2 linked regions of the Cellulophaga sp. L1A9 genome follow. The protein of the gene in region 1 binds, or shares a complex with, the protein of each later gene. Links are inferred from orthologs where the notes say so. Each region holds a gene or a part of one and is shown in the gene's direction. Other genes may lie near its edges.

The links.
Region 2: the proteins of GQR94_RS04465 (region 1) and lpdA are in contact, whole or in part, in a crystal structure (PDB 1EBD), measured with the Geobacillus stearothermophilus proteins. The link is inferred for Cellulophaga sp. L1A9 from one-to-one orthologs. Residues at the interface, in WP_033016211.1 of Geobacillus stearothermophilus: Ile130, Ala131, Met132, Pro133, Arg136, Arg140, Glu141, Asn155, Arg157; in WP_049624544.1 of Geobacillus stearothermophilus: Pro340, Ser341, Asp344, Tyr345, Arg403, Asp406, Val408, Glu431, Ala432, Gly433, Asp438.

Annotation. Positions count from the first base shown.
Region 1 is NZ_CP047027.1:1,024,456-1,039,986, reverse strand. What follows is about bases 2,733-5,597. They hold GQR94_RS04465 (pyruvate dehydrogenase complex dihydrolipoamide acetyltransferase), read left to right. Parts: upstream 2,733-3,277; coding sequence 3,278-4,918; downstream 4,919-5,597. Other genes in these bases: GQR94_RS04460 (M20/M25/M40 family metallo-hydrolase), read left to right, coding at 5,002-5,597; pdhA (pyruvate dehydrogenase (acetyl-transferring) E1 component subunit alpha), read left to right, coding at 2,733-3,273. In the rest of the region: type IX secretion system outer membrane channel protein PorV, read left to right, coding at 337-1,485; cdd (cytidine deaminase), read left to right, coding at 1,602-2,084; more of pdhA, read left to right, coding at 2,275-2,732; more of GQR94_RS04460, read left to right, coding at 5,598-6,051; GQR94_RS04455 (SDR family oxidoreductase), read left to right, coding at 6,055-6,735; GQR94_RS04450 (SprT-like domain-containing protein), read left to right, coding at 7,012-7,614; GQR94_RS04445 (mannose-1-phosphate guanylyltransferase), read left to right, coding at 7,619-8,698; GQR94_RS04440 (DUF389 domain-containing protein), read left to right, coding at 8,702-10,216; GQR94_RS04435 (ABC transporter ATP-binding protein), read right to left, coding at 10,213-10,980; GQR94_RS04430 (ABC transporter permease), read right to left, coding at 10,980-11,717; alkaline phosphatase PafA, read left to right, coding at 11,917-13,602; GQR94_RS04420 (glycosyltransferase family 2 protein), read right to left, coding at 13,594-14,445; GQR94_RS04415 (cell envelope biogenesis protein OmpA), read left to right, coding at 14,689-15,531.
Region 2 is NZ_CP047027.1:4,228,814-4,244,298, forward strand. The notes cover bases 6,242-9,060. They hold lpdA (dihydrolipoyl dehydrogenase), read left to right. Parts: upstream 6,242-6,857; coding sequence 6,858-8,264; downstream 8,265-9,060. Other genes in these bases: GQR94_RS18615 (Lrp/AsnC family transcriptional regulator), read left to right, coding at 6,305-6,763; mgrA (L-glyceraldehyde 3-phosphate reductase), read left to right, coding at 8,430-9,060. Outside these bases: GQR94_RS18575 (DNA translocase FtsK), read right to left, coding at 1-713; GQR94_RS18580 (diacylglycerol kinase), read right to left, coding at 777-1,145; tpx (thiol peroxidase), read right to left, coding at 1,138-1,644; GQR94_RS18590 (hypothetical protein), read right to left, coding at 1,779-2,036; GQR94_RS18595 (co-chaperone YbbN), read right to left, coding at 2,017-2,331; GQR94_RS18600 (peroxiredoxin), read right to left, coding at 2,386-3,030; Na+/H+ antiporter NhaC, read right to left, coding at 3,270-4,775; GQR94_RS18610 (aminotransferase class I/II-fold pyridoxal phosphate-dependent enzyme), read right to left, coding at 4,847-6,067; more of mgrA, read left to right, coding at 9,061-9,440; GQR94_RS18630 (CDGSH iron-sulfur domain-containing protein), read right to left, coding at 9,512-9,745; GQR94_RS18635 (heparan-alpha-glucosaminide N-acetyltransferase domain-containing protein), read right to left, coding at 9,807-11,000; GQR94_RS18640 (NADPH-dependent FMN reductase), read left to right, coding at 11,134-11,670; GQR94_RS18645 (anthranilate synthase component I family protein), read left to right, coding at 11,674-12,978; tRNA lysidine(34) synthetase TilS, read left to right, coding at 13,025-14,329; GQR94_RS18655 (thioredoxin family protein), read left to right, coding at 14,329-15,485. UniProt on the Escherichia coli protein: Lipoamide dehydrogenase is a component of the glycine cleavage system as well as of the alpha-ketoacid dehydrogenase complexes.

The DNA of each region.
Region 1 (15,531 bases):
AACGGTGTTTTCTAAAGAATATTTTATTCAAATCTAAAATATTTATAGTTTTTTAATTTTGTAAGCCAAATAGTATTTACAGATTAATAACGCAGTAATAATCGTATTAGTATTTTCTTTTTTTCTTTTTTATGAAATAGGGATTTTTATTCGACATGATCTCTAAATTCTCTCACTATACTATATAGGACAGAAAAATTATTTTTGCTTTTTTTTCCTTTTGAATAAGTTTTTTTGAAATCTAACGTTACTGTTATGTTATCGATATAACTTTTTATTTAGAACACATAATAAGAACCTGTATACCAAGTAAATTTTAAGTATAGAAAACGAGAGATGAAAAAATTATTAGTAGTTGCCTTAATTATAGGTTTGTCTAAAGTATCCGCTCAAAACGAGCGTGTTATTACAACCGGAGTTCCTTTTTTAACAATTTCTGCAGATGCTCGTGCTTCTGGTATGGGAGATATTGGTATAGCAACATCAGTTGATGCTTATTCACAGCAATGGAACCCAGCGAAATTTGCTTTTGCAGAACAGAAAATGGGAATAGGAATAAGTTATACACCATATTTAGAGAGTATTATAACAGACATCGCATTACTAAATGCTAGTTTTTATAATAAAATTGACGACGGTAGCGCTTTTGCTGCGAGTATTCGCTATTTTACCTTAGGAGAAATTGAACTTAGACAATTTGCAAATGATCCGGGAACAACAACAAAACCAAATGAATTTGCTATTGATGGTTCCTATTCATTAAAGCTTAGCGAGACTTTTGCTATGGCTGTGGGAGCGCGTTTTATTAGCTCCAATTTAAAATTTCCTGATCAAGCAGGTTCAGCAGATACCCAGGCGGCTAGTGCTTTTGCAGTAGATATTGCTGGTTTTTACCGTTCAAGAGAAATCGCTTATGATAATTTTGATGGGCGCTGGAGATTAGGTTTTAACCTTTCAAACTTAGGAAATAAGATTTCTTATGACGAAGGCGGGCAAGAAAATTTCTTACCAACAAATTTAAAATTTGGAACTGGTTTTGATTTTATTTTCGATGCAGATAATAAGTTAGCCTTATCCACAGAATTTAATAAATTATTAGTACCAACCCCTCAAGATTTTGATGAGGATGGGGATATTGATAGTGTCGATAATACGGAATACCAAGAAATAGGGTTTTTAAGTGGTGTCTTTAAATCATTTAATGATGCTCCTGATGGTTTTTCGGAAGAACTGAAAGAATTTACATGGGCACTTGGTGCAGAGTATAGCTATCAGGATGCGTTTATGTTACGTACAGGGTACTTTAATGAAAGCGAAGAAAAAGGATCAAGAAAGTTTTTCTCACTAGGAGCAGGATTTAAATTTAAAGCGGCTCAAGTAGATTTATCGTATTTGTTTTCATCATCTAAAATACAAAACCCTTTAGAGAATACATTGCGTTTTTCTTTAACCTTTAATTTAGGAGAAGAGTTTATCAACGATTAAGTATACCATAGTCATAAAATAAAAATCCAAATTCGAAATTTAAGTTTCGAATTTGGATTTTTTTATTTTAGAATCAAATAATATCGAAAATTACTACCTTTCAAAAAAAAATAGCCTTGAAGAAACAAATAACAATAGAGTACGAAGTATACCCGTCAATAGATCAATTGGAAAAAGAAGATGTGCAGCTCATGAAGCAGGCAGTAGGAGCAAGAGCTAATGCTTATGCGCCTTATTCTAATTTTTATGTTGGCGCTGCTGTTTTGTTGGAAAACGGAGAAGTCGTAATTGGCAACAATCAGGAAAATGCCTCATACCCTTCAGGGTTATGTGCAGAGCGTGTGGCTATTTTTCAGGCTGGAGCAAAATTCCCTGGAGTCATTATCAAATCTGTAGCGATAACGGCAACTTCAAAAAATTACGCTGTAGAAGAACCAGCTGCACCCTGTGGAAACTGTAGGCAAGCGATGATTGAGTATGAGCAAAAACAAAAACAACCTATTAGTATTTTGTTAATGGGTGAAAAAGGAGAGGTTATAAAAATAAATTCGCTATCCGATATATTGCCCTTAGCTTTCAGTAGTTTCTTTTTAGAATAGAAGAATCTTACTAAGCTTTATTTTTTTTTACGAAATTCTCACTTTTAAAGAAGTATTCGTTTTATTTTTAGCAGACCATGCGCTTTTTCTATAAATTTTTTCCCCTATTGATTTATATGTGTATTTTTGCTTTTCAATTTTTACTTCTAAAGTGGATAGAAGTGAATAAGTTCTATAAATTCATATTTAAATGGAAAAAATCACAAAAGAGGTCTACCTTAAATGGTATGAAGACATGTTGTTCTGGAGAAAATTCGAGGATAAATTAGCAGCTGTTTATATTCAACAGAAAGTTAGAGGGTTTTTACACCTTTATAACGGACAAGAAGCTGTTTTGGCAGGAGCTCTTCATGCTATGGATCTTTCAAAAGATAAGATGATTACTGCATATAGAAATCACGTGCAGCCAATTGGTATGGGTGTTGATCCACGAAGGGTAATGGCTGAATTATTCGGTAAAGTTACTGGTACTTCGCAAGGTATGGGAGGTTCAATGCATATTTTCTCAAAAGAACACCGTTTTTATGGTGGGCATGGTATCGTTGGAGGTCAAATTCCATTAGGTGCTGGTTTGGCTTTTGCTGATAAATATAAAAAGAACAATGCTGTAACCTTATGTTATATGGGAGACGGTGCTGTAAGACAAGGTTCATTGCATGAGACTTTTAATTTAGCAATGCTTTGGCAATTGCCAGTAGTTTTTGTTTGTGAGAATAATGGGTACGCAATGGGAACATCGGTGGCTAGAACTTCTTATTCAACAGACATCTGGAAATTAGGTCTAGGTTATGAAATGCCATGCGGACCTGTAGATGGTATGGATCCTGTTACTGTTGCTAAAGAAATGAGTAAAGCCATTGAAAGAGCACGTTCTGGAGGAGGACCAACTTTCTTAGAAATGAAAACGTACAGATATAGAGGTCACTCTATGTCCGATGCTCAGCATTATAGAACAAAAGCTGAGGTTGAAGAGTATAAAAAAATAGATCCTATCACACAAGTTCTAGAGGTGATTAAGGATAAGAAATATGCAACTGACGACGAGATTAATGCTATAGGCAAAAAAATTAAAGGGTTAGTAGCAGAATGTGAGAAATTTGCTGAAGAGTCAGATTTCCCACCAATAAGCCAAATGTATGATATGGTTTACGAACAAGAAGATTATCCATTTTTACAACATAAATTATAGTTAGATGGCAATAGTAATAAATATGCCGAGACTTAGCGATACCATGGAAGAAGGTACTGTAGCTAAGTGGTTAAAAAAAGTAGGTGATAAAGTTGAAGAAGGTGATATTTTAGCAGAAATAGAAACTGACAAAGCAACTATGGAATTTGAATCTTTTAATGAAGGAACATTACTTCATATTGGAATTCAAGAAGGAGATAGTGCTCCAGTAGATACTTTACTAGCTATTATTGGTGATGAAGGAGAAGATGTTTCAGGTTTATTGAAAGGTGCTTCGGCTCCAGAAGTAAAAGCTGAAGAGAAAGAAGAAGCAACTGCAGAACTAGAAACTAGTGATGCTGCGGCAGAAGCTGTTGAAATTCCTGAAGGGGTTGAAGTCATAAACATGCCACGTTTAAGTGATACCATGGAAGAAGGTACTGTAGCTTCTTGGTTGAAAAAAGTGGGTGATAAGGTTGAAGAAGGAGATATTCTTGCAGAGATAGAAACAGACAAGGCTACAATGGAGTTTGAGTCTTTCTATTCTGGAACATTATTGTATATAGGAACTCAAGAAGGAGAATCTTCTCCTGTTGATGTTATTTTAGCAATAATAGGCCCAGAGGGTACTGATATAAATCCTATTTTGAATTCACAGCCTTCAGCAGCTAAAAGTAAAGCAGCAACAGCAACTCCAAAAGAAGTTGCTAAAACTGAAACGAAGGCGGCACCTAGTGCTCCTGCAGAAACTCAAGAAATTGTTGCTAAAGACGGACAAAGAATTTTTGTATCGCCACTTGCTAAGAAAATTGCTTCGGAAAAGGGTGTAAACTTAAATGAGGTTACGGGCTCTGGAGACAACGGAAGAATTGTAAAGAAAGATGTAGAGAATTTTGTTCCTGCTCAAAAAGCGGCAGCAACTCCAGCTTCATCAGGGGCGAAAGCTTCTAGTGCAAGTGCAGCATTCACGTTACCAGTAGGTGAAGAAAGTGTTGAAGATGTGAAGAACAACCAAATGCGTAAAGTTATCGCTAAACGTTTGGGAGAATCTAAGTTTACTGCACCACATTACTACCTTAATATAGAGGTAGATATGGACAATGCAAAAGCTTCAAGAGTTTACATCAATAGCCTACCAGAAACTAAAGTGTCATTTAACGATTTAGTTGTTAAGGCATGTGCTATGGCGCTTAGAAAGCATCCACAAGTAAATACTTCTTGGAATGGAGATACTACACGCTATAATAAACATATACATGTTGGTGTTGCAGTTGCTGTCGAAGATGGTTTAGTAGTTCCTGTATTGAAATTCACAGATCAAATGGGATTATCTCAAATTGGTGCTTCTGTAAAAGATTTAGCCGGAAAAGCTAGAAATAAGAAATTGACACCTGCCGAAATGGAAGGTAGTACTTTTACAGTTTCTAACTTAGGAATGTTTGGTGTTGAAAGTTTTACGTCAATAATCAACCAGCCTAATTCAGCGATCTTATCTGTAGGCGCAATTGTTGAAAAACCAGTTGTTAAAGACGGACAGATTGTTGTGGGTAATACTATGAAATTAACACTTGCTTGTGATCATAGAACGGTAGATGGCGCAACAGGAGCTCAGTTTTTACAAACGTTACGTTCATTTATTGAGAATCCAGTGACCATGTTAGCTTAATAAAAATAAAAGTATAATATAATTTAAAAGCATCCTAAGTAATTAGGATGCTTTTTTTATCTTTAAAATCTAAATAGTGCAATATGAAATCAATAGCTTGTTTTTCTTTAGTTTTATTATTAGTAGCATGTGGGGCTGTCAAAATGAAAGAAACAGATCCTGAAAATATAAAACCTATAGCCACAGAAGGTGGCCTTTTTGGAGGAAGTCAAACAACAACAGATGGTGTTGCTCCTGTTTCGTCTAGAACGGTTATCCCGTTTACTGATTTTAGCAGCTCTAAAGATGTAGGTGCTATTATTACTTTTTTGGCTTCTGATGAATTAAAAGGAAGAGAAGCGGGTAGTGAGGGAATTGAAAAAGCAGCAAACTATATTGAGAAGATATTTGAAGACAATGGGATAAAACCATTTTTTAATAGCTATAAAGACACCATATCAAATTTTAGTAAGCCGGCATATAATGTTGTAGGAGTGCTGGAAGGCAATGATCCTAATTTAAAAAATGAAGTAGTAGTTATTGGTGCACATTATGATCATATTGGTTTAATTTCTCCTAAAAACGGAGATGAAATAGCAAACGGGGCGAATGATAATGCATCTGGCACGACAACAGTGTTAGAGCTAGCACGTTATTTTGCGTCGAATAAGCTGAATAAGCGCACCGTTATTTTTGCTTTATTTACAGCAGAAGAAAAAGGGCTTTTAGGTTCTAAAGATTTAGCGAAACGCTTAAAGGAGAAAAATATAGATTTATATACCATGCTTAATTTTGAGATGGTTGGTGTAGCATTGCAGGACAAGGATTATTTTATGTATGTAACAGGGTATGAAAGTACTAATTTGGCAGAAATTGCTAATGATTATTCAGGAGAAAATCTTATTGGATTTTTGCCATCTGCACAGAAAATGAATTTGTTTAAGCGTTCAGATAATTATGCGTTTCATACCGAATTTAATGTTCCTTCTCAAACGTTTTGCACGTTTGACTTTACAAACTTTGATCATTATCATGGCGTTGATGACGAAGCTGAACTGATGGATTTTGATCACATGGCTCTTGTTGTTAATAAATCAATTCCAATGGTAACCGGTATTATTAATGCACCTACCAAAGAAATAAAATACAATTAAAGGATGGCAAATATTATAATAACGGGATCTAGTAGAGGTATTGGTTTTGAAATGGCTAAATTATTTGCAGATGATGGTCATCAAGTATTGGCGTTGTCTAGAAATGACAAACCAATTTTGGCGTTAAATCATCCAAATATTACTACGTTTCCTTTCGACCTATCTTCCTCTAAAGATTTAGAAATTCTGCATGATTTTATTAATTCCACTTGGGAGCAAGTTGATGTTCTTATTAATAATGCAGGAATGTTGTTAAATAAACCCTTTCTTGAAACGTCTCAAGAAGAATTTGAAGCGGTGTATCGCGTAAATGTTTTTGGCGTAGCAAGTATTACTCAGGCTGTTTTGCCCCGAATGCATAAGTCAGGTCATGTGGTAACCATAAGTTCTATGGGTGGCGTGCAAGGAAGTTTAAAATTTCCCGGTTTAGCTGCGTATAGTTCTAGTAAAGCAGCTGTAATTACGTTAACAGAGTTATGGGCCGAGGAGTTTAAAGAAAATGGGCCGTCATTTAATGTACTCGCTTTAGGAGCCGTACAAACAGAAATGTTAGAAGAGGCTTTTCCAGGCTATCAGGCACCAAATACAGCTTTAGAAATGGCATCTTATATCAAAGAATTTTCACTAACTGGAAATAAATTGTTTAACGGAAAACTTATTCAGGTGAGCAGCAGTACTCCTTAGTATTTGTGTTCTTATGCCTTTTTACTCAGAGCTACATCAGGATTACTTGTTCTTTTACCTTGCCAACGCGATTAAGGGGGTATTTCATTTCTAAAAATTTCAAAAGACTTTTTGTTTTATTGCTTTTTAAAGGGTAATCGTTACAGATACGTCAGAAAGATGTGGCTCACAACTATTTTTAATTATTTTCTATAGTCGTAGATTAAGATTGTATTATTTCTTCCATAAATTGCACGTACAAATACTTTTTTTTGATTTTTATCTTATTTTTGTTTGATGCGTAAAACACTAGAAAAATATATCCCTGAACGTGCTGTTGCGTTATGCATCACATTGATTAAGGATAATAGTGTAAATTTAAAAATTGTTAATCAACGTGTAACGCGTCATGGAGATTACCGTAAGTTAACAGATGGTTCTCATAAGATTACCGTCAATGCATCTTTAAATAAGTACCGCTTTTTAATAACATTAGTGCACGAAATTGCACACTTGGTGGCCTTTGAAAAGTTTGGTCGTCAAATAAAGCCTCATGGTTTAGAGTGGAAACGAACATTTCAAGGGCTCATGTTGCCATTTATTCACCCAGAGGTATTTCCTAATAAAGTATTGCCATTGATCGCTAATCATTTTAAAAATCCAAGTGCGAGCAGTGATACAGATGCGCGGTTGTCATTGGCGTTAAAACAATATGACGAACAATTAAAGGAAAATTCGTACGTTTTTGAAATACCTATTGGAAGTATTTTTAGAATACATAATGGGCGCATTTTTAAAAAAGGGAACAGAAAAGTAAAACGATATGAATGCATTGAAATGGCTACAGGTAAAATGTATTTATTTCAGCCAAATGCAGAAGTAGAACTAATAAAAGACTAATAAAATGAATAAAAATTATTACGCCGTTTTAATGGCAGGTGGAGTAGGATCAAGGTTTTGGCCAATAAGTACATCTGAAAACCCTAAGCAGTTCCATGATATGTTGGGTACTGGAGATACGTTAATTCAAAAGACTTTTAAACGATTAAATAAGTTTGTTCCTAAAGAGAATATTCTAATCTTGACCAATGAAAGGTATAATGATTTAGTATTGGAACAGTTGCCATTAGTAAAACAAGAACAGGTTGTTTTAGAGCCAGCAATGCGTAATACGGCTCCTTGTATTTTATATGCAGCCTTAAAAATTCAAAAACAGAATCCAGATGCCGTTATGATTGTGGCACCAAGTGATCATTGGATTGAAGATGAGTCGGCATTTGCAAAAGATGTAGAAGCTTGTTTTGATAAATGTGAAAAGGAAGATGTTCTTTGTACTCTAGGGATCAAACCTACATTTCCTAATACAGGATTTGGGTATATAGAATTTGAAAAAGGAAGTACCGAAGGATTAAAGAAAGTAAATCAGTTTAGAGAAAAACCTGATTATGATACGGCTAAGGAATTTTTAGCACAAGGTAATTTTCTTTGGAATGCTGGTATTTTTATGTGGAGTGTTAAAACAATTGTTAATGCTTTTAAAAACTATCAACCAACACAATATGCATTATTTGAAAAAGGCATGAGTGTTTATAATACGTCTACTGAGCAAGAATTTATTAATGAGAACTATCCTAAAGCCGAGAATATTTCTATTGATTATGCTATTTTGGAGCAATCGAAAAGTATCTATGTAAAACCTGCAACTTTTGATTGGAATGATTTAGGTACTTGGGGTTCTCTTTATGACAAGTTAGACAAAGACGAAGACAATAACGCGGTAGTCAATAGCCAAGTTTTAAGTCAGGATGCCAAAGGAAATATGATTAGATCTCCAAAAGGCAAAGTTGTTGTTGTTGATGGCTTAAATGATTATATTATCGTAGATAAGGAAGATGTTTTATTAATCTATCCGAAATCTAAAGAACAAGATATCAAACAAGTACTTACCAAGGTGAAAGATAAGTTTGGTAAGCAGTATACCTAATATATGCAAGACGATTTAAATAAAGACCATGTTGCGCCTAATAGTAATGAAGAAGCAAAAGGCGACGAGGTTAAAAAAGATTTTCAGGGTTTACTAGGGTCTACAAAAGAATTTTTATCTGAGTTATTAGATATTAGGAAAAATACAGACCAAGAAGCAACTAGAGATTCTATTGTAGCCGATATTCCTTTTAAGGGGCATACTTCATGGATTTTGATATGCTCTATATTTATCGCGTCTATTGGTTTGAATGCAAACTCTACAGCCGTAGTGATTGGAGCAATGTTAATTTCGCCGTTAATGGGTCCAATCTTAGGAATGGGGCTATCACTAGCGATTAATGATGTTGATACGTTACGCAGGTCTTTAAAGAATTTTGGAGTTATGGTCGTGTTGAGTATTCTCACCGCTTTTTTATTCTTTAAATTTTTTCCTTTACGGGATGAGTCTTCTGAGCTTTTGGCGCGAACTGCACCAGATATTCGAGATGTTTTAATTGCATTTTTTGGTGGTTTAGCACTAGTTATTGCACGGGCAAAAAAAGGAACCATTGCCAGTGTTATTTTTGGGGTTGCAATTGCAACTGCCTTAATGCCACCTTTATGTACGGTTGGTTTTGGGCTCGCAATAGGCAATTGGGATTATGCTAGTGGTGCCATGTATTTATTTACAATCAATACCATTTTTATTGGTTTGGCAACATTTATTGTCATCAAGATTTTAGGGTTTCCAATGGTGCGTTATGCCAATTCTCAACGCAGAAGAACAATCGCCAGATTAGCCTCATTAGTGGCTATTTTAGTGATGATTCCTGCTAGTTTTACTTTTTTCCAAGCATGGAAAGAATCAAAATTTAAAAGTGAAGCGCAAAAATTTATAGCTAATAATGTAGCAAAATATCAATTCTCTGGGAATGGAATGTTCTTAGGGAATTTTACCAATATTGAGTATCATGGTAGTGATAAAACTTTTTTTGATTTTCTTTTTGGAAGTAAAACGGAAAGTAAAAAATCTTCTATTGAGGTTATGTTTATGGGAGAAGAACTTGTTCCTGATAATATCATTGCAAGTTGGAGGTCTATTAAAAATGAAGATTACCGAGAACTTAAGGATACCGATCTAAAGATTATTCAAGGTTCTAAAAATGAAGCTATAGATCAGTTTAAATATGTAAACGAACTCTATGAGTCTAAAAAGGCAGAAGTGCTGACAAAAGACGAGCGAATTAAGATATTGGAGGAAGATTTAACTAAGTTAAATAAGCTTAAAAATTCTCAAATACCTTTTGAAGACATTAGTGCAGAAGCGAAAGTGAATTATAAAGAGTTAGAATCATTGAGTTATTCTTATACGATAGAAACAGATTTTAAAAAATTAGATACGATCCCTATTTTTGAAGTGCATTGGCAAAAAAATATTAAGAAAGCACAAGCTGAAGCTGAAACTCAAAAGATAACGGAATGGTTAAAACTTCGTTTAAAGAATGCTAAAATAGAAGTAAGAGAAAAAGTAGACTAATTACGTTCTTCAATATACATTTGACGTACTTTTTTAAATAACTCAGAAGAATATACAAAATCGGTAACGGCAGCGTTATCGGTTTTAAATATCTCTTTATTTGTGCCTTCCCATTCTTTCAATCCATTTTTTAGAAAAAGAATTTTTTGGCCTATTTCCATTACAGAATTCATATCATGTGTATTAATTACTGTAGTAATATCATACTCTTCTGTAATCTCTTGAATAAGGTTATCAATAAGAATGGCTGTTTTAGGATCTAATCCAGAATTGGGTTCATCACAAAACAAATATTTAGGGTTCATTACAATTGCCCTAGCAATAGCAACTCTTTTTTGCATCCCTCCAGAAATTTCTGAAGGATATTTATGGTGTGCATCAATGAGGTTCACTCGTTTTAAAACGGCATCAACTCTATCTTGCATTTCAGACTTAGATTGCTTGGTAAACATCTCTAGGGGGAAGGTTACATTTCCTTCTACAGTCATAGAATCAAATAAGGCACTTCCTTGGAAGACCATTCCCATTTCTTGACGTAAATCTCTTTTCTCGTTTCCTGACAGACTAGAATAGGTTCGTCCATCATAACAGATAGACCCCTCTTCAGGCTCAAAAAGTCCCAAAAGACATTTTAAAAAGACCGTTTTACCCGAGCCACTTTGGCCAATGATTAAATTGGTTTTACCCTTCTCAAATTGCGTAGTAACTCCTTTTAAGATTTCAGATTCTCCGAATGATTTGTGTATGTCATTTACTTCTATCATTATCCTAGTAATAATTGTGTTAATACATAATTTACAATAATGATCACAACACTCGTCCATACAAATGATGTTGTACTTGCTTTACCAACTTCTAAAGCTCCGCCTTTCATGTAATACCCATGAAAAGAAGGTATCGTTGCAATGATAAATGCAAAAATTATGGTTTTTATAAAGGAATACGTCACATGGAACGGAATAAAATCTAATTGAATACCTTCCACAAAATCAGCACTTGTACTAAATCCGCCAAATACACCAGCAATCCATCCGCCAAAAATACCCACATACATGGCTATAGCGATCGCAAAGGGATATAGGCATAGTGCGATAATTTTAGGGAATACCAAGTAATTTAAAGAGTTTACGCCCATAACTTCCAAAGCATCTATCTGTTCCGTTACGCGCATGGTACCAATGCTAGAAGTAATGTATGAGCCTACTTTACCCGCCATAATAATAGACGTAAATGTAGGTGCGAATTCTAAAATAACCGATTGTCTCGTAGCAAAGCCAATAAGGTTTCTCGGGATTAATGGGTTCGTCATATTTAAGGCGGTTTGTATGGCAACAACGCCACCAATAAAAAACGATATAAAAATGATGATTCCTAAAGAGCCATAAATAAGTTCATCTATCTCTTTAAGAATAAGCGATTTCATTATTCTCCACTTTGTAGGTTTTTTAAAAACCTCACGTATCATAATAAAATAACTGCCAATTGATGCTAGGTAGTTCATTAATTAATAGAATCTAGTTGATGTAAAAATAATAATATTAAATCGTTTGTAACTTGTTATTATAAGAAAAGAAAAAAGAACTGGTTTTGAACCTAATTTTAGTCGTTACCTCTAAAGTGGCTTTCTTAATTTCGATTTAACTTTTTATTCAAATATAGAATTATTTATTTCTTTACTTTTATCCCTTAAAATATTTCTGATGAATTATAAGAATTCTGCTGTAAGCTTATTTACTGCATTTATGTGCTTTACAAGTTTTACAGTGCTAGCGCAACGCAAATCTAAAAAAGACAAAGAAGAAAAAACAGTAATAGCGGCTCCTTTTGTGAGGCCTAAATTAGTTGTGGGAATTGTTGTTGATCAAATGCGTTACGATTATTTAACCCGTTTTTATGATCAATATGGCGATGGCGGTTTTAAGCGCTTAATGAATGATGGTTTTAATTGTAAAAATAACCACTTCAATTATGCGCCTACCTATACCGGTCCTGGTCATGCTTCAGTATATACAGGTACTACGCCTGCCATGCACGGAATTATTGGTAATAATTGGTATGATAAGGAACTAGATAAAGAAGTTTATTGTGTTTCTGATGCAAATTACACTTCCGTAGGGACTACTTCAGATGCTGGTCAAGTATCTCCTTTTCAAAATGTAGTGAGTACAGTAACCGATGAATTGCGGTTGCATACACAAATGCGAGGTAAGGTAATAGGAATAGCACTTAAAGATAGAGGTGCAGTTTTACCTGCAGGACATACTGCAAATGCCGCGTATTGGTTTCATGGTAAAGATGAAGGACGCTGGATTACAAGTAGTTTTTATAGAAGTGATTTACCAAAATGGGTTTTAGATTTTAATGCCTCAGGGAAAGCAGTTTCGTATAAAAAACCATGGAATACTTTTAAGAGTATAGACACGTACTTAGAAAGTGGTACAGATGATAATGCCTATGAAGGGAAATTTAAAGGAGAAATGAGTACTGCTTTTCCACATGATATTCCTGCCCTTTGGGAAGAAAATGGTCAGTTTGACATTCTTAAAGCGACGCCTTCTGGGAATAGTTTAACAGCAGATTTTGCCATTGCAGCTTTAGATGGCGAAAGTTTAGGAGCAGATGCGATTACCGACTTTTTAGCCGTAAGTTTTTCAAGTACAGATTATGTAGGACATATGTATGGTGTTAATTCTAAGGAAGTAGAAGATACTTATATCAATTTGGATGCCGATTTAGAACGACTATTAAATACTTTGGATAAAAAAGTTGGCGAAGGAGAATATACAGTATTCTTAACGGCAGATCATGCAGCAGTAGATGTACCTTCTTATTTAAAAGATCAAAAAATACCTGCAGGATATACAGATAATAATGCTTTGAAGGATAAGTTTACGCAGTTTTTAAAATATACGTATGGTACTGAAGATATTGTTAAGAACATATCTAACGGTCAAGTATTTTTAGATTACAAGATTGTAAAAAATTTAGATTTAGAACTAAGAGAGGTAGAAGAACAAATTGCGAATGAATTCATGACGTATGGTATCTATGAGCGCGTGTTTACTGCGGAGCAAATGTTAGAAAATAACTATACACATGGCATTCCTTATATTATCCAGAATGGATATAACCCATTAAGATCAGGAGATGTGATGCTGGTATTGAAACCAAATTACATTCAATATGGGAGTACAGGATCTACGCATGGCTCTCCATATAATTATGATACACATGTTCCTTTACTGTTTTTTGGGAAAGGAATAAAAAAGGGAGCAACAGTAGCTCCTACTGAAATTCCAGATATAGCACCTACAATTTCAGCAATGTTAGGCATTGCGTTCCCTAATGGAACTACAGGTAAACCAATTGCGGAGGTTTTAAAATAATTGTTTTTTAATTCCTTGCCATCGCAAATTACGAATAAACTTACCCTCTTCTGGTGCTACCAAGAAGGGGGTTTTTTGCTTTTTCGCATTTAGGTATCCCCTTATATTATCAAAAAAGGCATTTAGTTTTTGTTGTTTAAACGCCATTTTTAAGGAGGCAATACATGTAATTATAAAGCCATAATGCATCCTATACATAGCTTTCCCTTGAAGCTGTTTTGCTTTTTTATTATAGGCATTACCGGTAGGGCGTAAGTGTTTTACATTTAAACCTTCTAAGGTAATTATGTCAAAACCATGATACTGAGCTAGAAGTTCATCTACGGTATCCCATCCCATTGCGTTCTTAAGACCCCCAATGGCTTTAAAGCATGCCTTAGAATAGGCTTTAAATGCTCCACGCACATGTTTTTTGTGCATCGGGTGGTTAAGCTGCCATTCACCTAGTTTGTTTTTTTCATAAACAAACCCACCTACAACACCTGCAGTATTGTTTGTTTTAAATACTGTGGCTATTTCAGAAAAATAGTTTGAAGGGAGTATAAGGTCTGCATCTAATTTCACGATAAAGTCATAGTCATCATCTAATAGGTGTAAACCTTTAGTAAAGGCATTAATTACTTTACTCCCTGGCATATGTTCTGTAGACGAAAGGGTATTCAATTTTGTGATAAAAGGATATTCAGAACTAAAAGTATCGATAATCGCTTCTGTAGAATCTGTAGAATTATCATTGACAATAATCACTTTTTTAGGAAGGAGTTTTTGCGTTACAAGAGAGCGTAACGTTCCTTTTAAAAAGTCTTGTTCATTGTGAGCAGGAATAACTACGTAATACTTCATTGATTTAATTAATGCTTAGTGTAAATATCTAACTAAAATTCTGCTTTTTGAAGGAGATGATTTGGGTAAAATTGATTTTTTTTCACTAAAATTTCATTTTTTTAGTGGCAAATATCGGTTTAAAAACCTATTTTTTCGATGAAATGCATGTTTTTAATCAAAACCTATGATTTTTTGTTAGTTATTCTCTAGGAATAAATAGTGAATTTTGTCGAAGATATTAACCCCTTTATCGAATTAGTTATGAAAAATAATTTAACCTACAACGTGTTTTTTGCAACAATGATTGCATTTTCATGCTACAGTACTCAAGCACAAGATTCTGATAGAATGTCAAAATCTGAAAAAATAGAAAACACAAAACGAAATGAAAATTTTAAGACTTTAAAGAACTTAGGATATTCAGAAAAAGAAATATATGAAGATTTGGGTAATGCCAATTTTTTAAGTGAAAACTATGAGACCGCATTACACTGGTACACGAAACTTTTTAAGTTAAGTGATGGAGCTGGAGTACGTGATAGTTATGTAGAGCGTTACCAATATGCTATGCAAAAGACAGGTAATGAGAAAGCAACAAAATTTTCTAAGGATAGAAATTGGGTTGCTTCCGTAAAATCTGATTATAAAGCAGAATCAAAGGAAACCAAATTCAACGATTTTTATATTAATCCAACAGCGAGCAAAAAATCAATTGAAGAATTTGTTGCTAGAGAAACGAGACAAGCAATAACGTCAGAAAATCAAGTAAATTCTAGAAAAGAAGAATTGCAAATTGCAATTACACCAGATGGTACTGCAGCATACTTTACAAAAGCAATATATGTAAAACCTGAATACGGTGTCTTTTCAAAAAAAGAATTAGTACATAAAATATTTAAAGCAGAAAAAGTATCAGGACAATGGAAAACGGTTGAAGAAGTAGCCTTGGGTCCTAAGAATTCGTCTTCAATGCATCCAGCAATTTCAGAAGATGGGAAACGATTATTTTTTGCATCAGACATGCCAGGTACCTTTGGTAAGTTTGATATTTATGTAGCAGATTTAAAATCAAACGGCAAGTTCGGTGCTGTTAAAAATTTAGGA
Region 2 (15,485 bases), 3.2 Mb from region 1 along the record:
TCCTTTTTATGGGTATAGGTCTCTACAATCTTTTGCTTTTCTTCTTTTTTAATAAGTGCTTCTACTTCTTCTTCAGAATACGTTTCTGCCGCAACATCATCATCCTTAAATTCTTTAGAAATAGAACTTTTCTTCTGTTTGTAATAGTCAGAGATATGATCAGGAGTCAATTTAAATAAGCGTACTAAGATGACGATAAGACCAAATAGCAGCAATAGAATTACGCCTAGTTTCCCTACATAATCTTGCAAAAAGTCATTCATCTCGTAACCTACTAATCCGCCTAAAAGTGGCCTTTTTTCTGCAAAGAAACCTAAGGTTAATGAGATCCATATAACGAATACCAATCCCCAAATCCATTTTCTTAGGAGCCCCGTATCTTTTAAGCTTAAAAATAAACGTAGTCCGCTCACAAAGAAAAGAAAGGTGAAAATTAGCGCGGCAATTCCAAAGCCTTTATAGACGAAGAAATGACTTATGGCTGCTCCAAATTTATTGAGTAAGTTTTTTGCTTCTTGATTGCGGTTAGAAAATTCTGAGAGCAAACTTTGATCGTCTTGCCAGGTGAAAAAGAACGATATAAAAGCAAAAAAAAGTGCTACACTAAAAAGCATGATTAAGCTTCCTAGTATAATTTTATTTTGTTTTGATAATTTTAAAGACACCTTTTTCTTAGGAGGTGTTGATTTTGAGCTTTTTGACTTTTTTGCCATTAAATCTTTTATTCTAGAGGGCTAAAATACAAATTTACCTTGTATGCGAAAGATATAACCGTTCTAAAAAAACTTAGGGAGGTATATAATTAAGCCGATAATGGATGAAGCAATAGATACAAGCATTACCGCTCCAGCAGCGATATCTTTTATAAAACCAATTTTTTCATCAAATTCTGGTTGTATATAATCTGATATTTTTTCAACAGCAGTGTTCATTCCTTCCACGCCAAGGACTAAAGCAATGGCAAATATTTGCAAAATCCATTCGGTTTTAGTAATCCCAAAATAGAAACCAGCACTGGTCATTACAATAGCTATAAAAACCTGAATTTTTATACTTGCTTCGGTACGAATTAAAAGTACGGCTCCACGCAATGCGAAGCCGACGCTTTTTATTCTATTTACTAAAAAAGACTCTTTTTTAGGCATTTACAAGGGCTTCAAGGGCAGCTTTATAATTTGGCTCTTCTGTTGTTTCTGCAACTTGCTCTGTATAGATTACTTTTCCTTCTTCATCTAAAACAACTACAGATCTAGAAAGTAATGGTGCTAATGGGCCGTCTGCAAAAGATACCCCATAGGTAGTACCAAAGTTTGCATCTTTAAAATCAGACAACATTTCTACGTTAGTTAAACCTTCTGCGCCACAAAAACGAGCTTGTGCGAAAGGCAAATCTTTAGACACACATAAAACCACTGTGTTCTTTAATTCTGATGCTTCTGTATTAAACTGACGTACAGATTGTGCGCATGTACCCGTATCTACACTTGGGAAAATATTTAATACAACTTTCTTTCCTTTGTATTGCGCTAAATCTGCACTTGATAAATCATTCTTTGTAAGTGAAAAACTTGGAGCAGAAGTACCTACTGCTGGTAAACTTCCTATAGTATTTAATTTATTTCCTTTTAAGGTTACAATAGCCATAATTATGTTTGTGTTTAATTCTGTGTGAAATTATAAAATATATCTTTCAAATGTTAAAATTCGCTTTGAAAAATTTTAAATAAAAAAAAGTCCATTCGGAGTACAAATGGACTTTAAAATTTCAATTGGGTTTATTATTTATCAATGGAACCCATCACTCTTTGCATGAAACCATTTAAAGCTTCTTTTTGAGTGGCTCCGCTTTTAACGGCTTTGTGTACTTCAAGGGCACCATACATATTAGAGATTAATTCTCCAATGACATCAAGTTCTTCATCTTTTAAAGAAGAAACTTCAGTTAGTGCTTCAAGTGTTTCTATTGTTTCGTGTACGTAATCTTCATCATTCTCCTGGATGAAGTTCGTTAAATGTTTAATTACTGGTAATTTCACCGATCAAATCTTTTAATACTTCATACTTATTTGTTTGCACTTGATTTTTTAATTTCCCACCAGAGAAGGCCGCAAATGTTGGAAGGTTATCCACATTCGCTAATTTTCTAGATTCTGGAAATTTTTCAGCATCAGCAATTACAAAAGTTATATTTTCATTTGTTGAAGCCTCTTTTTTAAATTTAGGCTTCATAATACGGCAATTGCCACACCAAGTAGCAGAATACTGAACGACTACATTTTCGTTTTGATCAATAATTTCTTGTAAATTATCTTGTTCTAATTCTAAAATCATAAGTAGTTAATTTAGAAATTAACCCCATTACAAAAAGTAATGGGGTCCTTAAATTTAGTTAATGTGACTTGCTAAATATTCTTTAGTTCCTTTAGCATTTGCTTGCATAGCATCTTTACCTTCTTCCCAGTTTGCAGGACAAACTTCGCCATTTTTCTGTACGTGCGTATACGCATCAATCAAACGTAAAAATTCATTTACATTTCTACCTACTGGCATGTGGTTAACCCCTTCATGGAATACAGTACCTTCTTCATCAATTAAATAAGTGGCTCTGTACGTTACATTATCACCTTCAACAGTAACAACACCTGTTTCATCATTGTATTGCTCGTTAGTAATATCTAAAATTCCTAATGTAGACGATAAATTTCTGTTGCTATCTGCTAATATTGGATACGTTACTCCTTCAATTCCTCCATTATCTTTTGCAGTACTTAACCATGCAAAGTGTACTTCAGGTGTATCACAAGAAGCACCAATAACGATAGTATTTCTTTTTTCAAATTCTCCTAGTGCAGCTTGAAAAGCATGTAATTCTGTAGGGCAAACAAAAGTAAAATCTTTTGGGTACCAGAAAAGAACAACTTTCTTGTTATTTTTTTGAGCTTCCTCTAAAACATTTATTTTAAAAGTGTCTCCTAAATCATTCATTGCATTTACGCTTAAACTTGGAAACTTTTTACCTACTATTGACATATTCTATATAATTTTTAGTGTTATTAGCTACTGTAAAATTAAGATTAGAAAAGGAGAATAGGCGTAATAAATATTTAAAAAATTGATAGGTCTATACTATTTATTGATGATGGAAATGACATCCAACAAATGCTGTGAACTTGATATTTTTAGGGGTAGTATTTTACGATATTAGAAATAAAAGGCTCCATATGTAGTGATTATCATAGAAACCTATTTTAATTGTTTTTTAAGTATTCTTATTTTGTAGTGATTTCTTTCTTCTCTCCAGTAACCAATCGCTTGATTTTGATGTTTAAACCAGCAAATATTAAGGTCATGATAGGACTTAACCAGTTGAATACGGCAAAGACTAAGTAATCTACTACAGGAACTCCTAAAACACTACTGTGGTAAGCGCCACAGGTATTCCAAGGAATTAATACCGAAGTTACCGTACCAGAATCTTCCAGCGTTCTACTTAAGTTTTCAGGTGCTAAACCTTTGTCTTTATATGCTTTGGCAAACATTTTTCCAGGGACTACTATTGCTAAGTATTGATCTGATGCTGTTACGTTTAACGCAATACAGCTTGCTACCGTACTGGCAAATAAACTAAAAGTAGATTGCGCTAAGCTTAATAAAGATCTGCTTATTCTTGCTAGAGCACCAATCCCATCCATAATACCACCAAAAACCATGGCGCAAATAATGAGCCAAATAGTCCCTAGCATACCCGCCATTCCATTTGAGGTAAACAAATCACTCAAAACAGCATTCTCTGTTGTAATAGTTGTTTTTACAGTGATGGCATTTAAAATACCTTTGTAAGCGGACTCAAAAGTTAATGAGGCTGCATTTGTAAGATTCATCACAATTTCGGGCTGAAAAATAATAGCAAAAATTCCACCTAACAAAGTTCCTATTAATAAAGCTAAAAGGGGAGGAGCTTTTTTTAAAATTAATAAGATAACTACAACGGGAACAAGAAAAAGCCATCCGGTGATATTAAAAGTAGCATCAATTGAATTTAAAATAGATGCTGTATCTGCTGTTCCTGTTGTGTCTATAGTGAACCCCAGAATTATAAAGACTATAAGTGTAACAGTTATAGTAGGTATGGTGGTGTAAAACATATATTTAATATGCGTAAATAACTCTCCTCCGGCCATAGCGGGTGCCAAGTTAGTGGTATCACTTAAAGGAGACATTTTATCTCCAAAGTAAGCTCCTGAAAGTATGGCTCCAGCGGTCATCCCTAAAGGAATTCCTAGAGTGTTACCAATACCAATAAGTGCGATACCTACGGTTGCAGAAGTAGTCCAAGAACTACCCGTTGCTACCGATATGATAGAACAGATAACCACACAAGCGGCTAAAAAGATTGTAGGATTTAATACCTGTAATCCGTAATAAATCATCGATGGAATAATACCACTCACGAGCCAGGTACCGGAAAGAGCACCTACCATTAATAAAATAAGAAGGGCTCCTGAAGTTGATTTTAGATTTTCGGCAACTTCAGCCATCATCTGCTCATAGCTAACCTTATTAAAAAAACCTACAATAGCTGCGACGGCACCTCCTAATAACAAAATAAATTGGTTAGAGCCACTTAGTGCATCATCACCAAAAACAAATACGTTGTACGCCAACATGCCTACCAAAATGAATACTGGAATTAGAGCTTCCCAAATGCTCAACTCTTTATTTTCTACAATGTGTTCATTTTCAGGCCCCGAAGGATTCAAGCTTTGATTTTGCATTAAAAATGTGATTTGTTATTCCGTAATAATACGATTTTGGCGCTATTCCTGCAAGTGTGTTATACGGTATTTTATGCGCTTACATGTTCTGTGCTCAGAATACCTAACTCTTCCATGCATGCTTTCATAATTTTATAGGTGCGGGCTATATCATCATCTAAACCAATAGAAAAGCGGATTAAACCTTCACCAAGTCCCATTTCTTTCTGTTCATCCATAGGAATTTCGGAAGATGTAGATGTTCCAGGTGCACTAAAGAGGGTTTTGTAAAAGCCAAGACTAACGGCTAAATATCCCAAATTCTTTTTCTGCATTAATTCCATCAAATTATTGGCATTGTCTAAACTCCCTACATTTAAAGTAAGTAACCCGCCATAACCAAAATCTTTATTCCTTTGTTTGTTCATAATTTCATGACCAGGATGAGATGGTAAGCCGGGGTAAGAAACTACTAATCCGTCTTCTTGAAATTTATCTGCCAAATACTGTGCGTTTTCAGCATGTTTTTTCATTCTGATGTGCAAAGTCCGCATGTTTTTTAAAATAGAAGAAGCTCGTAAACTATCTAAGGTGCTTCCTAATAACATCGCAGCACCGCTGTTTACATCTTTTAAACTCGTACAGAAATCTACAGTACCACATACGACACCAGCAACACAATCACTAGTACCATTAATAAATTTTGTTAAACTATGAATCACCACATCTGCACCTAACTTACCAGGTGTAATGGCTAGAGGAGAGAAGGTGTTGTCTACAATTAGAGGTAAATTATATTTTTTTGCCAATTTGGAGAGCGCTGCAATATCTGCCACTTCTAATAAAGGGTTACTCACCGCTTCGCAATAAATCATTTTTGTTTTAGGGGTGATTGCTTTTTCTACAGCATCAAGACTAGTGGTGTCTACAAAGGAGGTTTTTATGTTGAATTTTTTAAGAAAATTTTTCATGAACGCATAGGTACCACCGTAAATAGTTCTGCTACTTACAATGTGGTCATCTGCATCACATAGTTGCAAGATTACGGAGGTAATAGCACCCATTCCACTAGCATACACATTAGCTGTTTCGGTTCCTTCTAAGGCGGCTAAAGCTTCTCCTAAGTATAGGTTAGAAGGTGTGGAGTGTCTGCTGTAAAGATAGCAGCCTTCCGTATTTCCTTCAAACGTATCAAACATGGTTTTGGCAGCCATAAATGTATAGGTAGAGGAATCTGATATAGAAGGGTTTACACCTCCAAATTCTCCGAAAAATTGTAAATCTTGTAAATTATCTGCAGCCTTGTAATCCATAGCGAATAGTATATTAAATTAATAAAAAGGGTAATCCGCCAATCCAGACATCAACAAACATAAAAACTGAATCGGCGGATATATCAACACTTTAATCTTCCTTAAAAATACCTATATTGTTAAAATATATCAATGAATACTTAGATGTATAGATTATAAAACTATATATGATATATTTTGTAGATTTATAGTTTGTTATATTCATGTATGAGCTATAAATAGTGAAAATTTGTCAGAATGAAATTAGATAAAATTGATACTCAACTGCTTAACCTGCTTCAGGCGAACAGTAAAAAAACCACTAAAGAGTATGCAAATAGCTTAAATCTATCTGTAACAGCGGTTTATGAGCGTATTAAACGTTTAGAAAAACATGGCGCTATAGCTAAGTATGTAGCAATAGTCAATAAGAAAACAGTAAACAAAGAGTTTACAGTGCTTTGTCATGTAAAATTAGCACAGCATACAAAAGACTATGTTACCGATTTTGAAAAGGAAGTAGTAAAATTAAAAGAGGTCGTAGAGTGTTATCATATCAGTGGGGATTATGACTATATTTTAAAAGTACATGTCACCAATATGGAGGAGTATAGAAGTTTTATGGTTTCTAAATTAACAGCCATTAGTCATATTGGAAGTACGCAAAGTTCATTTGTGATTACAGAAGTTAAGCATACCACAGCAATTGCTATATAGTAGTTTATTATAACAGAAGTTTAGGGCTTTGAAGGCTTCTATACCAGAAATTAGTGCTAATTTTGTTATGTTTATAAAAATTTAATTCAAAATTATGAGTTTATACGATGTAGCCATTATTGGTTCAGGTCCAGGTGGATATGTTGCAGCTATTCGCTGTGCGCAATTAGGAATGAAAACTGCAATTATTGAAAAATATAGCACTTTGGGAGGAACTTGCTTAAATGTAGGATGTATTCCTTCTAAGGCATTATTAGATTCTTCGCATCACTATGAAGATGCTATAAAACATTTTGAAGAGCATGGAATTGAGATTTCTGGAGACATAAAATTGAATCTAGAAAAGATGATATCTCGCAAGCAAGGTGTTGTTGATATGACAACAAAAGGGATTGAGTTTTTGATGGATAAAAATAAAATTGATGTATTTACAGGTACAGGAAGTTTTAAAGACGCTACGCATATTGTTATTGCTAAAGCAGATGGAACTTCAGAAACTATAGAAGCAAAAAATACTATTATTGCTACAGGTTCTAAGCCATCAAGCCTACCCTTCATCAAATTAGATAAAGAGCGTGTTATTACCTCTACAGAAGCGCTTAAGCTAAAAGAAGTGCCAAAACACATGATTGTTATCGGTGGTGGTGTAATTGGACTAGAATTAGGGCAAGTATATAAAAGACTAGGAGCAGAAGTTACTGTTGTTGAATTTATGGATCGTATTATTCCAGGGATGGATGGTGCGTTATCTAAAGAATTAATGAAAGTATTGAAGAAGCAAAAAATAAAATTCCAACTTTCTCACAAAGTAAAATCTGTAGAACGTAAAGGAGATGAAGTTATCGTAAAAGCGGATAATAAAAAGGGAGAAGAAATTACCTTCACTGGAGATTATTGTTTAGTTGCAGTAGGTCGTCATGCCTATACCGATGGATTAAATCTTGAAGCGGCTGGCGTAAAATTAGAAGAAAGAGGTAGAGTAGCTGTAAATGAGCATTTACAAACCAATGTTTCTAATATTTATGCTATTGGTGATGTAATTAAAGGTGCAATGCTTGCGCACAAAGCGGAAGAAGAGGGGACTTTAGTTGCTGAAATTTTGGCAGGACAAAAACCTCACATTGATTACAACTTAATTCCAGGTGTTGTTTACACATGGCCAGAAGTTGCAGCAGTAGGGCAAACAGAAGAGCAATTAAAAGAGGCGGGTATTGAATATAAATCTGGTTCTTTTCCTATGCGTGCTTTAGGACGTTCTAGGGCTAGTGGGGATACCGACGGATTTGTAAAAATTCTTGCAGACAAAAAGACAGATGAAGTTTTAGGAGTTCATATGATTGGTGCTCGTGTTGCAGATTTAATAGCAGAAGGCGTAACAGCAATGGAGTTTAGAGCTTCTGCTGAAGATATCGCTAGAATGAGTCACGCACATCCAACCTATGCTGAAGCGGTAAAAGAAGCTGCTCTGGCAGCGACTGAAGATAGAGCGCTACACGTGTAATCTAAAATAGAATTCATATAGGCCTATCAAAATTTATATACTCGTTTTATCAGTATTTAAATTTGATAGGCTTTTTTATTTTTAATAAAGTGCTTAATTTCTTTAAAAGAGGGTTGCGTTCATATAAATGAAAAATAATAGTAAGGAATATTTAAAATCTCATAGATGCAGATAAATGACAAAACAGGAATAGAAAACTACCAAGCGCATTCTGATAGGTATACTTCCATGACCTACAATCGTGCAGGAAAAAGTGGAGTTTTGCTTCCAGCAATATCTTTAGGTTTATGGCATAATTTTGGTTTTGTAGATAACATTCAAAACGGACGCGAAGTTTTAAGAACGGCTTTCGATTTGGGAATTACTCATTTTGATTTGGCTAATAATTATGGACCTCCTTACGGGTCTGCAGAAGAAAACTTTGGGACCATTTTTAAAAAAGATTTTCAAGCGTATCGCGATGAGTTGTTCATAGCTTCCAAAGCGGGGTATGATATGTGGCCTGGTCCTTATGGTAATATGGGATCTCGTAAATATTTAATCGCCAGTTTAGATCAAAGTCTAAAGAGAATGGGGGTAGACTATGTAGATATTTTTTATCACCATAGACCTGATCCAGATACGCCACTAGAAGAAACAATGGGTGCGCTAGCAGATATTGTACGTCAAGGGAAAGCTCTTTATGTAGGGATTTCTAACTACCAACCAGAGGAAACCAAAGAAGCAGCCAGATTATTGAAAGAGATGAGCGTCCCTTTTATACTGCACCAAGCACGGTATTCTATTTTTGATAAATGGGTAGAAAATGGTTTGCTAGATACTTTAGATGAAGCAGGAGTTGGTTGCATTGCTTTTTCTCCACTGGCGCAAGGAATGCTTACCAATAAATATGTACATGGTATTCCAAAGGATTCTAGGGCGGCGAAAAATTTTACGTATCTAGAAACGACACAGGTGCAGGAGAATCTTGAAAAAATAAAAGGATTGGCGAAAATAGCGGAGGAACGTGGCCAGAAATTATCGCAAATGGCGATTGCTTGGTTATTGAAAAGACCAACGGTATCATCGGTTCTTATTGGAGCTAGTTCTTCACAACAATTAAAAGAAAACGTAGCAGCCTTAGATAATTTAGCATTTTCACCGGAAGAAATAATAAAGATTAATCAGTTTTCTTAAGCTAAGCTGTTTATACTTTAATATTTGAATATCATAAAAAAGCCATCTCTAGTTAAGATGGCTTTTTTCTACTATAAATTTTTGTGCGTACCATCGCAATACGGAGGGTTACTTGTTTTTTTACACGTACACAAATATGCTTTCTTATCTTCTTCTACAGAAAATCGAAGGGAAGGTGTTGCGTTATGTGCTTTGTGAGAACCATCACAAAATGGTTGGTTACTACTATGGCTGCAAGTACACCATCCGTAATTTTTATCTTTTTCTAAATCTACTGCAATAGGAGAATATTTCTCTTCACTCATATAATTTTTTTTAAAAAAGAGTGAAGATAATAGAATTTGTTATACCAAGAGAAGTACCGTATTAATCTTTAACCAATCTAAATAACTTAAGGGTAGCCGTTCTTAATTTTACAAAAAGATCCTTACTCAGTTTTAAAGCAAAAGAACTCCATGGCTCTAGAATTAAAGCAACCTGTTTTACTTTACTAGCTATCGTAGCTTTAATGACTACTTTACGTTTTTCATATTGTAAAGCTAAAAAAGTACAAGTCACCATAAAAGCAATTGCGCCTGGAATAATTACAGTTGGAGATAGGGAGTGATTGAAGAAATAATAAAAACCTACTCCTATAAAACTTCCATAAAGTATAATATAATGTACTACGTAAATAGATAATGTGCTTTGCCCCATTTTAAGCAAGGTACTGTTTGTCATAAGTTTCCTTAGCAACATAAATACAGCAAAAACGAGAAGTACATCTCCCAAACGAATAAATAAGTAATTGTTGAAGAATATATCTGCAAACAATTGGATTTTTGTAGTTTCTGCTAAGTATAAAAATACAGATGAAGAACCAAACAATAGACCAGTACCTACTAGAATAGCGGTACTTATGGCAACAGGGTATAGGTATTTTGCACTTTTAAACTTTGCGAAAATTAAAGATAAAAATGCACCACAAGTCGCATAGCCAAACCATGGGAAAATTGTAAACACAGATCCATTTGCTCTGGTGAAATAATTTGCAAAAGTTTGTGGCAAATAGGCGTGTACCCATTTGCTGTAATTTGGCTCAAATATGAAAAGCAATACTGTAACTAAAAGTAACGCAATTGGGAAGAGTGTTTTTCTTTTTTCGGTGATAACATAAAGCGCTATAATTCCCAATAGAGACAAACCGATGCAGTGCAATACATCAACCAAATAAAAGGTATCGTAAATTTGCCCCACCATTAAGCCCCAAAAGTTCAAGCGCAAAAGGTATCCAATAAATAATAGCTGTAAACCACGCTTAATGCCTTTTGCAACTCTCGGGTTTTTAAACCCTGTTTTATCTCCTTTGGTTAATAAATAGGTAAATATAAACCCTGAGACAGTAAAAAAGACTGGTGCAGTAATCCCTCTGAAATACAGCCAAATAGTGTACCCCATGTTAGAAGTATCCCTAAAAGCATTGTCCAGTAAACCATCTACAAAATGTCCTTGTAGCATCATTAATATTGCCCACGCACGCATGGCATCAATAAAGTAAAGTCTGTCCGGTTTATTTATCATTTCATAAATAATTTACTGTATATACCTGTTAAACAGTAATTTTAGATGTTTAGTACCGCAAAATTAAATAAATTTTACACATATTGGCCCTAATTACTTTATTTTCGTTGTAATAATCTAAAAAAATAAACGTATGTCTACAGTTTTAGCTTTTGCAGGAAGTAACTCTTCTATATCCATAAATTACAAATTTGTTCAATATACAGCTGGATTAGTTGATGGGAATGACATACGGGTATTAAATTTAGCCAATTTCCCTTTTCCTTTATATAGCTATGATGAAGAGAAAAATAATGGTTTTGTAAACTCTTTGGTAGAATTAAATAGTGAAATTAAAGCCGCGAAGGGGTTAATTATAGGCGTTAATGAACACAATAGTAACCCTTCTTCCTATTTTAAAAATCTTTTGGATTGGTTGTCTCGAGTGGATAAAAATTTTTTAGCGGATACTAAAATATTATTGCTATCTACTTCTCCAGGAAAACGAGGAGGTAGTAGTGCTTTAGAAACTATTGAAAATTTATTACCACGTTTTGGAGCAGAGATTGTTGCTACATTTTCACTTCCTTCATTTAATGAAAATTTTGAGGAATCTAAAGGTATTGTAGACGATGAACTAGCAAAAAAACATCAAGAAGCACTGTCTATTTTTTTAGCTAAATTATCATAAGTATTGCGAAAAAAAGTTACCTATAGTTTTAAGAATTCACTCCTTCTTAAAGATTCGATATTACAATGGGCACAACAATTTTATGAAGTTGTTTGGCTAGATAGTAACGACCATAAACAAAAATATGGTTCTTTTGATGCCCTTATTGCAGTGGATGCATTGACCTCTATAAAAACAGATGATAAAAATGCATTTGAAGATTTAAAGACGTATCAAAAACAAACCAAAGATTGGATTTTTGGTTATTTAACCTATGATTTAAAGAATGACGTAGAACAACTTAATTCTGCGAATCCTGATGGAGTTGAATTTCCGGACCTGTTTTTTTTTCAACCTAAAAAAATAATTAGAATTTGTGGAGAAGTTTTAGAGTTCGATTATTTAAATATGGTTGATGATGAAATTGAAGAAGATTATCAGGAAATACTAAAAGGCGTAAATGCAACGGAACAAAAGGCTACTAAAACCGTAAAAGATATTCATATAAAAATGCGAATTTTTAAAGATGACTATTTTAAAAGGGTGAATACCATGCTTGATTATATTAAGCATGGAGCTATTTATGAAGCTAATTATTGTCAAGAGTTCTATGCGGAAAATCATAGCATTGAACCTTTAAAAGTCTACCAAAAATTAAATAAAATATCTAAGGCTCCTTTTGCTACTTTTTTAAAGTTAGATGATAAATACCTTTTATGTGCTTCCCCAGAGCGGTATTTAAAAAAAATGGGTTCAAAACTAATTTCTCAGCCTATAAAAGGGACTGCAAAACGTTCTAAAAACCAAGATGAAGATCGCAAGCTTAAACTTCTTTTGGCTCAAGATGAAAAGGAAAGAGCTGAGAATATCATGATTGTTGATTTAGTGAGAAATGACTTGTCAAAAAATGCGATCAAAGGCACAGTTTTAGTTGAAGAACTTTGTAAAGTGTACTCCTTTGATCAGGTACATCAAATGATTTCTACGGTAATTGCCCATGTTGATGCGGATAAAAACCCCGTAGCTATTATTAGAGATAGCTTTCCAATGGGAAGCATGACGGGCGCTCCAAAAGTTTCTGCTATGAAAATCATCGAAGAATTAGAGTGTTTTAAAAGAGGATTGTACAGTGGTACCGTGGGGTATTTTACCCCTGAAGGAGATTTTGATTTCAATGTAGTAATCCGTAGTATTCTTTACAACCAAACCAAAAAATATGTCTCGTTTTCCGTAGGTAGTGCTATTACGGCAAAAGCAACACCCGAAAATGAATATCAAGAGTGTTTGCTAAAAGCAAAAGCAATGCGACAGGTACTTGAAGATAATTGAGGAAAGAGACCTATAGACTTCATTTTTCTTACGTACTTTTGTAACTGTGCTAGAACAATTTAAACTACATATCAGCGATCATTTTCCAGAACTAAAAAACAAGCATTTTTTATTAGCCTGTAGTGGTGGGATTGATAGTATCGTACTAGTTCATTTATGTAATGCGATAGGTCTAAAATTTTCTTTAGCTCACTGTAATTTTAATTTAAGAGGAACAGACAGTGATGGAGATGAAGCTTTTGTGAAAGCTCTTGCGAGTGAATTTAAAATGCCTTTTTATGTGACTAGTTTTGATACTACGAAATACATGAATACGCATAAGGTATCTTTGCAAATTGCTGCGCGAGAACTGAGGTATGCTTGGTTTTCTGAGTTGCAATCAAGGCACGAAATACCAACTTTAGTTACTGCGCACCACGCTGATGATAGTCTGGAAACTTTTCTGATTAATTTATCACGAGGTACCGGAATTGACGGTTTAACAGGAATACCTGAAAAAACAGCAACCATAGCTAGGCCACTTTTAGCGTTTTCAAGAGAACAGATTTTAAACTATGCAAATACGGCTTCTATTTCTTGGCGGGAAGATAAAAGCAATAAGGAAACAAAATATTTACGAAATAAAATAAGACATAAAATTGTTCCGCAGCTAAAGGAATTACACCCTTCTTTTTTGAATAATTTCCTGCAGAGTCAGCAGTATTTAAGTGAAACAGCGAGTGTGTTTCACGATTACATTAGGGACGTCCGGAAATCTCTTTTTAAAAGCGATACGAATGTGTACACTATATCTATAGCCGAACTTCAGAAATTACATGCGTTAAAGTCCACGATCTATCATTTGTTTAAACCGTTTGGTTTTACAGATGCTTCAGCAATTATAGATTTGTTAACTGCTATGAGCGGTAAAGAATTGCATTCGTCTAGCCATCGCTTATTAAAAGATCGTGACAATTTATACCTACAAGAATTAAATGCGGTAGTTGATGGTGTTTATTTTATTGCAGATGAGACATGCACGCTAGAAACTCCTCTAGCCTTAAAAATTGAAGAGGTCTCTAAGATAACAAATACAGATTTCAACACGTTATATGTGGATAAGGAACATATAAAGTTTCCATTAACTGTAAGAAAATATAAAACAGGCGACTATTTTTATCCTTTTGGAATGAAAGGTGTTAAAAAATTGAGTAAGTATTTTAAAGACGAAAAGCTGAATCAATTCGAAAAAGAACAGCAGTGGTTACTCTGCAGTGAAGATGCCATACTTTGGGTCATTGGGAAAAGAGCAGATAATCGGTTTAAAGTATCAGATAAAACAAAACAAATACTAAAATTTAGCGTATCATAATGATTAAAAATATACTAATTGTTCTAACATTTTTTAATGTTTTTTTAGGGTTTTCTCAAACAGACGAAGAACCTGTTTTGTGGGAGCAGGAGTTAAACAAAATTTCTGATACAGAATTTGAATTAATTATTAAGGCTGATATTTTTAAAGATTGGCATGTCTATTCTCAACATACCGCAGAAGGTGGTTCGCAACCCAGTGAATTTGTTTTTGAAGGCAATGGCAAAGCGTATGAACTTGTAGGAGCAGCAGAAGAAAGTGAAACGAGTACAGAGTATAGCGATATTTTTGAAGTTGAAGAGACGTATTTTAAAGAGAAGCTTGTTTTTACACAAAAAATTAAACTTATAAATCCGGCTACAACACAAGTAAATGTACTCTTATATTATCAAGTATGTAAGGATGTCTGTATTCCTGGAGAGCAAGAATTTATTTTTGCCTTGGATGGCGGACCGGTAAATTTAGAGGAAAAAACAGTAGATGAACGCAGTGTTATTTTAAGTGAAGAATTGGTTTTGGATCTTAAAAATAAAGAAAAATTAACCGAAGGGACTCCCGATAGTGTCGATGGAGCTTCAAGTTTATGGATGATTTTTGGACTTGGTTTTTTAGGCGGATTAATTGCGTTACTTACACCATGTGTTTTTCCAATGATACCGCTTACCGTATCTTTTTTCACAAAACAATCGGGGACTAAAAGCAAAGGAATTACCAATGCAATACTCTATGGTTTCTTTATTATTCTGATTTACTTTTTATTGAGTTTACCGTTCCATTTATTTGATTCGGTCGATTCTCAAATCCTAAATACAATAGCGACCAATATTTGGCTCAACGTTATTTTCTTTATCATTTTTGTGTTTTTTGCTTTTTCATTCTTTGGATACTATGAACTAACCTTACCTAGCTCATGGGCTAATAAAATGGATAATGCATCATCTAAAGCAGGTGGTATTTTAGGAATCTTTTTTATGGCGGTAACTTTAGCTATTGTATCTTTTTCGTGTACAGGTCCAATTTTAGGAGGTTTGTTAGGTAGTACGGCATTAGCAGATGGTGATGTTGCTACTAATTTATCTACGGGTATGTTAGGGTTTGGAACGGCATTAGCCCTACCATTTGCATTATTCGCCTTATTCCCTGCATGGTTGCAGTC